2 regions of the Arthrobacter sp. PL16 genome follow, and region 1 is predicted to be linked to the other one. Evidence: predicted binding sites of a transcription regulator. Region 1 holds the regulator's gene; the other holds the start of a gene.
What was found. Region 1 encodes HspR, which represses chaperone genes until heat shock. Its sites were predicted from a motif close to AAGTTGAGTCNNNNNGACTCAACTT; they were not measured.
Positions count from the first base shown of each region.

Region 1 (3,403 bases):
GTCAGCCAGATCCTCCGTGCCGGTTACCGCAAGGGCGAACGCGTCCTCCGGGCTGCGCAGGTCATCGTGGCGGTTCCGGAGTAGGTTGTTCGCCGCTCTACGGTCCCGGGTTGCGTGGTCCTTCGGGATCACGCAACCCGACCACACTTCTTAATCGTTCCTAGGAAAGGAGACGCCAATTGGCTAGTCAGGATTGGGTCGACAAGGATTTCTACAAGATCCTCGGTGTCTCCAAAGATGCGTCCGACGTCGACATCAAGAAGGCCTACCGGAAGCTCGCCCGCAAGCACCACCCCGACCAGAACCAGGGTGACGCAGGATCCGAGCGGACGTTCAAGGACGTATCGGAGGCTTACTCGGTGCTGTCCGATGCCGAGCAGCGCCAGCAGTACGACGCCATCCGTGCGATGGGAGGCGGAGCCCGCTTCTCTGCCGGTGGCGCGGGCGGTGGAGCCGGCGGCAACGCCGGGTTCGAGGACATTTTCGGGAACCTCTTCGGCCAGGGTGCGGGGGCGCGCCAGGGCGCGGGGCCGCGTCAGCGCACCGGCTTCTCGAACAGCGACCTGCCTCCCGAATTCGCCGACCTGTTCGGCGGCGGGGGCATGGGCGGCGGTGGCTTCCCCGGCGGATTCCAGACCGCCCGTCCCCAGAAGGGCGCCGACCGCACGGCCAGCACATCGATCTCCTTCGCGGGAGCCATCAACGGGACCACGATCGGCCTGCGCGAACCCTCGGGTGAGCAGATCGACGTGCGTATCCCTGCCGGCATCCGGGACGGACAGAAAGTGCGCGTGAAGGGCAAGGGACAGCCCGGCCAGGCGGGGCCCGGAGACCTGATGGTCACGGTCTCGGTCAAGGAGCATCCGCTGTTCAAACGCGACGGCGACAACATTCGCGTGCACGTCCCCGTCAGCTTCCCGGAGGCCGCCCTCGGCGCCCAGATCGAGGTGCCGACCCTGACCGGGGAAATGGTGAAGATGCGCATTCCCGCCGGGACGCCGTCGGGCAGGACCCTGCGGCTCAAAGGCAGGGGAGTGACGACGTCCAAGGGCACGGGTGACCTGCTCGTCACCGTCGAGGTGAGCGTGCCCCAGAACCTGTCGAAGGAAGCGGAGGCAGCCGTCGAGGCATTCCAGGCCGCCACCAAGGACGCCGATCTGCGAGCGGGTCTGGCCGCGAAGGCGCGCCTGTAGCAGTACGTTCGAGCGATAGCCGAGAGCACCTGCAACGGAAGGAGGCCAGTCATGGATTACACGATGCCCATCTACGTCATCTCCGTAGCCGCTGAGCTCGCCGACATGCACCCGCAGACGCTGCGCCAGTACGACCGGCTGGGCCTCGTGACGCCCAGCCGGGCGCCCGGCCGGGCGCGGCGCTACTCGCAGAAGGACGTCGGGACCCTGCGCGAGATTCAGAGGCTTTCGCAGGAGGGTGTCTCTCTCGAAGGCATACGGCGCATCCTCGAGCTCGAGAACCAGGTCACCGCTCTACAGTCACGCATTACCGAGTTGTCCGCTGAGCTGGCGTCCCGCCGGGTGCTATCCGAATCCAGCCGCATCTTCGCCGCAGGGCTCGCGGGCGACGTCGTCACGCTGGCTCGCGGACAGCGCCCCCGCCCCCGCAGCCAGGCGCTCATGGTGTGGCGTCCCGATACGGTCAGGGCCCCCGCACAGTAGCCGGTACCGCGTGTGGCCCGGCCCGTGCCGCTCGAGCGGCACGGGCGGCAGCGCCTCGACGCTGCCTTCCCGCGCCACCGGATGGCGCATGCCCGTGCGAATTCCGGGCTCCACCCTGCTAATCGCTGCGCGTCATGATCCAGACGCACGCGTCAGGGGCGAGGAATCCGTCCACCGCGGCATCCGGAGTGCTCGCTGCGATGACCGAGCCCGATGGCAGGGGAACGGCGAACTCACCCATGTTCAGCAGGACGAGGACCTCACCGTTCAGGAAGGCCACGACGTCGGTCTGCTCAAGGTCGCGCGACCAGCTGAGCGAACCCGCCCCGAGGCGCAGGTCGCGACGGAGCTGAAGGGCCGTGCGATACAGCGACAGGGTCGAATCTGCATCCGCCGACTGGACGTCCCGCGCATACTCGGCCCATTGCTCCGGCTGGGGGAGCCATGGTGCCGGCGCTCCCTCGGCCTCCACGAAACCGAACGACGGCGCATCCGCCCGCCAAGGGAGGGGCACACGGCAGCCGTCCCGGCCCAGGCGCTCGCCACCGGTGCGGGTGAAGGTCGGGTCCTGCCGGGCGTCGTCGGGCATTGCAGTGTGGTCAGGAAGCCCGAGCTCCTCTCCCTGGTAGAGGTAAATACCACCGGGAAGCGCGAACATGGCGAGCGATGCCGCGCGGGCGCGGGCGAGGCCCGTCCGGATGTCGGGCTGCGCGTCGGCCTGACCGATTCCGTCTCCGCCTCGCGGCGCTCCGGCTGTGAGGCCGAAGCGGCTGGTGTGGCGGACGACGTCGTGATTGCTCAGGACCCAGGTGGTCGGGGCACCCACCGCGTCGAAGGCCAGGAGCGACGAGGAGACGACGTCGCGGAGGCAATGCGCGCTCCAGGGGTGGTGCAGGTAGGCGAAGTTGAACGCCTGGTGCATCTCGTCCGGTCGGACCCAGCTCGAGAGCCGGGGCAGGGGATCGATCGAGGCTTCCGCGCAGAGGATGCGCTCGCCGTCGTACTCTGCGAGGATGCTGCGCCACCGGCGATAGATCGTGTGCACTTCCTCCTGGCCGAACATCGGCGCTTCCCAGCCCGGGTAGCCCTCCGAGGACCCGCCGTCCGCGCGGCCGTGCCAGTCCGGCAGGCCCTCGGCCTTGACGAGGGCATGTGCGACGTCGACGCGGAAACCACCGACGCCGCGATCCAGCCAGAAGCGCAGGATCCGTTCGAACTCGGCACGGACATCCGTATTGTCCCAATTGAAGTCGGGCTGCGAGGAATCGAACAGGTGCAGGTACCACTGGCCCGCGGCGCCATCGGCATCCGTGATCCGCGTCCAGGCGGGCCCGCCGAAATGCGACTGCCAGTTGTTCGGCGGCTCGCTGCCGTCCCCGCGTCCGTTCCGGAAGACGAACATGGCGCGCTCGGCGGAACCTGCCGGAGCGGCGAGGGCTGCCTGGAAGAGCGCGTGCTCGCTGGAGCAGTGGTTGGGCACGAGGTCGACGATCACGCGGATCCCGAGCTGGTCCGCCCGCTCGACGAGCGCGTCGAAGTCCGTCAGCGTACCGAACAGCGGATCGACGTCGCAGTAGTCGGCGACGTCGTAACCGCCGTCGCGCTGCGGTGAGGTGTAGAACGGCGAGAGCCAGACGGCGTCGATGCTGAGCTCGGCGAGATGGCCCAGCTCCGATGTGACGCCCGGGAGGTCTCCCATGCCGTCACCGTTGGAATCGCGGAAGGAA
Region 1 covers NZ_JAXCIC010000002.1:239,893-243,295, forward strand. Annotated here, with positions in the region: gene RCH21_RS04845 (nucleotide exchange factor GrpE) at 1-84, shown strand, start outside; gene RCH21_RS04850 (DnaJ C-terminal domain-containing protein) at 180-1,193, shown strand; gene RCH21_RS04855 (heat shock protein transcriptional repressor HspR) at 1,245-1,676, shown strand; gene RCH21_RS04860 (glycoside hydrolase family 13 protein) at 1,795-3,403, opposite strand, start outside.

Region 2 (3,403 bases), on a different contig from region 1:
CCCATCCGCCCGGTGTACGAGCCGTCGGCCGGCACCGTCCCTCAGCTGGATCCACACCACAGAGGCGTCGTCGGTCCTCATGTCCAGGACGCCGTGGAGCTGGGTCCCGGCCGGATGCTGGAGGGTGACGTGCTCGCCGCACAGGAAGCCGGACCAGTCCTGGACATCGGGATCGTCGGAGGGGGAGGTGTCCACGGTGGGCCTTTCGAGAGGTTCAGGAGACTCCCACGCTAGCCAGGGCCCCTGAACACCGGATGAACGCGCGCTGAAGGTTGCCACACGCGCTCATCGGTCCGGGTCAGAGCGTGCGCCATTCCCCGCTGGTGAGGTGGGAGCCGGCCTGTGGACCCATGAGCAGCATGCCGCCGTCCACCACGAAGGAGGCGCCGTTGACGTAGCTGGAGGCGCCGGAGGCGAGGAAGACGACGACGTCGGCGATCTCCTCCGGCGCACCGGGCCGGCCCAGGGGGATACCCGGGCGGTCCATGGTGTGGGGATCCTGTTCCTCGGAATCGTTCATCGGGGTATTAATCTCACCGGGCAGGACAGCGTTGGCGGTGATGCCGCGGTCGGCGAGTTCCAGTGCGATGGTCCTGATGAGACCGCCGAGCCCGTGCTTGGAGGCGTCGTAGGCGGCCGATCCCACGCGCGGCTGCTCCTGGTGCACGCTGGTGACCGCGATGATGCGCCCGCCCCTGCCGCCGTCGATCATGTGCCGCGCCGCACGCTGGAGGCAGACGAAGGCCCCGTCCAGGTTGGCGCCCATGGTGCCTCGCCAGGTATCCCAGTCCGTCTCCATGAACATGGTGCCGCCGTTGACGCCGGCATTGTTCACGAAGACGTCGAGGCCGCCGAGCTCCTTCGCCAGTTGGTCGACGACGTCACCGCAGGCAGGGGCATCGGTGGTGTCGAGCTGTGCGACGGCGGCCTTGACACCCTTCTCCCGGACGAGGCGCGCGGTTTCCTCGGCGCCCTCCTGATCCGAATGCCAGGTGATGCCGACGTCGCATCCCGCAGCTGCGAGGGCTATGGCGGTGGCCCGGCCGATGCCGGAGTCGGAGCCGGTGACGATTGCTTTGCTCGGTGTGAAGTCCATACGGCCATCCTTCGTGCCGGGGGCAGTACCGGGCAAGGGAAATCTGGACTACGAAACCGGGCCGGTCGTAACGGGTGCTGTGGCGTTAAATGAAGTACCCCCGGGCGCGGGCCCGGGGGTACTTCAGGGAAGGATCACGCCTCCACGGCGCCCTGTCCTTCGGAGCCGGACTGGACCGCCGTCGACTCGACCGGAGTGGAGGACTCCCCGCTCACGATCTCGATCTTGCGGGGCTTTGCACGCTGGCTGACGGGGATGGTCACACTGAGCACCCCGTTCTCGTAGCGGGCCGCGATTCCCTCGGTGTCGACACCCTGACCGAGGTTCAGCTGCCGCAGAAACGAGCCGCTCTCGCGCTCGCGGGTCAGCCATTTGACTCCCTCGGCGCCGCGCAGGGTGCGTTCCGCGCGGATCGTCAGGAGCTGACCATCGACATCGATGTCGACCGACCCGGGATCGATACCCGGAAGGTCGGCGGAGAGGATGTAGTGGTCCTTGTCGCGGTACAGGTCCATCGGCATGACACGGAGCCCGGGACGGTTCTCCAGCAGGGCGCCGGCAACGCGGTCGAGCTCGCGGAACGGATCAAACTTCATGGCCACTGGAAACAACTCCTTCGCATGTGCCACCGGCAGGTGGTGTATTGATCAGGTTGAGCGTCCTTCGCTCAACTACGAAAAATGTTAGCACTCGACCTCGTTGAGTGCTAACCCCTTTCTGTTCGCCCAGAACGAACATTCCTGACATGGAAAAGGCCCGTATCGACTTACCGATACAGGCCTTTCCTTCGCTGTCACCAGCCGATCCTCGTGCCTGCGCGGGGCCTCGATCCCCGGGCCTTCCGCGTGTGAAGCGGGTGCTCTACCAGACTGAGCTACACAGGCAATTGGTTCTCACATAGCTTAGGGCATCCCGGCGGCGCGCCAAATTCCCCTGGCCCGTCAAAGGTGGGATCACCGTCGCTGGTCTTCACTCCGCAGCCTCAGTAGCCTGAAGGAAAGCCGCCTGAGTATCTTGCAGCCACTCCGCTCATGCCGGCACGACGACGAAGGGAACGCATCATGGACGACCAGGAAATCCTGCAGCGCATCCAGGCACTCGTGCAGGAAGAACACGAGCTCCGCGACCAGCCCCAGGACGCCGGCGACGGCGAGGCCCACCAGGAGCACGCCGCGCGACTCAGGAAGGTCCAGGAAGACCTCGACCAGAGCTGGGACCTCCTCCGCCAGCGTCGCGCGAAGGCCGACGCGGGTGAGAACCCCGCCGACGCCGATGCACGGCCGATCAGCCAGGTTGAGGGGTACCGCCAGTAATGACGCTGCCGCTGGTGCTGTTCGATGTCAACGAGACCCTCTCGGACATGGGCCGCATGACCCAGCACTTCGAGGAGATCGGGGCTCCTCCGCAGCTCGCCGGGCTGTGGTTCGCCTCCGTGCTCCGGGATGGTTTCGCGCTGACCGCGGCCGGGCAGAACCCCTCCTTCCGTGATATCGCCGCGGGTGCATTGAGGGTGGTCCTGGCCGACCAGGTGCTGAACAGGGACGGCGATGCGGCCGCGGAGCACGTGCTCACGGCGCTGCAGAACCTCCCGGCACACCCCGACGTGCACGACGGCGTCCATGACCTGTCCGGTGCTGGTTTCGACATCGCTGCGCTGACCAACGGTGCAGCGACGACGGCAGTGGGCCTCCTCGAGCGCACCGGTCTCCGCAGTTCCTTCACCGCGGTCCTCTCGGTGGAGGATGCCCCGCGATGGAAGCCCTCCCCGGAGGCGTACGCCTATGCCCTGTCCGCACTGGGCCGGGAAGCGGGCGATGTCGTGCTCGTCGCCGTCCACCCGTGGGACATCGACGGGGCCGCACGGGCCGGGCTCCGTACGGCCTGGCTGAACCGGAGCGGTGTGCCCTACCCTCCCGTCATGATGCGCCCCGATCACGAGGTGTCGACGATCGCCGGCCTGCCGGGCGTCCTGTTGGGGGAGAGCGCAGCTCGTCAGCTCCCTGATCCAGGTCCCGGGGAGACGGACCGAGGCCCTGCACGCTAGGCTGGGAGTTCTGGTGAGCCGGGAAGTCTGGTCGGCGCTCCCATGAGCGTGCCCGATAGAAGGACCCCGATGAACACCCAGCCATCATCCCCGCAGCCCCCGTCACCGCCCGGCAGCCACGTCTTCTCCCGCAGCAGCTATCCCGAGCACCTGCGCATCACGACCATCCTGCGCAAGGAGACGGTGGGTGGGGCACTCCTGCTCCTGGCCACGGTCCTCGCCCTGATCCTCGCGAACTCGCCGGCCGCTGACACCTACTTCGC
Region 2 covers NZ_JAXCIC010000003.1:234,173-237,575, reverse strand. Annotated here, with positions in the region: gene RCH21_RS08340 (hypothetical protein) at 1-195, opposite strand, end outside; gene RCH21_RS08335 (SDR family oxidoreductase) at 299-1,096, opposite strand; gene RCH21_RS08330 (Hsp20/alpha crystallin family protein) at 1,231-1,692, opposite strand; tRNA gene RCH21_RS08325 (tRNA-Val) at 1,907-1,980, opposite strand; gene RCH21_RS08320 (DUF2630 family protein) at 2,158-2,409, shown strand; gene RCH21_RS08315 (haloacid dehalogenase type II) at 2,409-3,140, shown strand; gene nhaA (Na+/H+ antiporter NhaA) at 3,210-3,403, shown strand, end outside.
Region 2: RCH21_RS08330 (Hsp20/alpha crystallin family protein) is a predicted target of HspR. The motif match lies at 1,746-1,770, and genes of this name have one in related genera.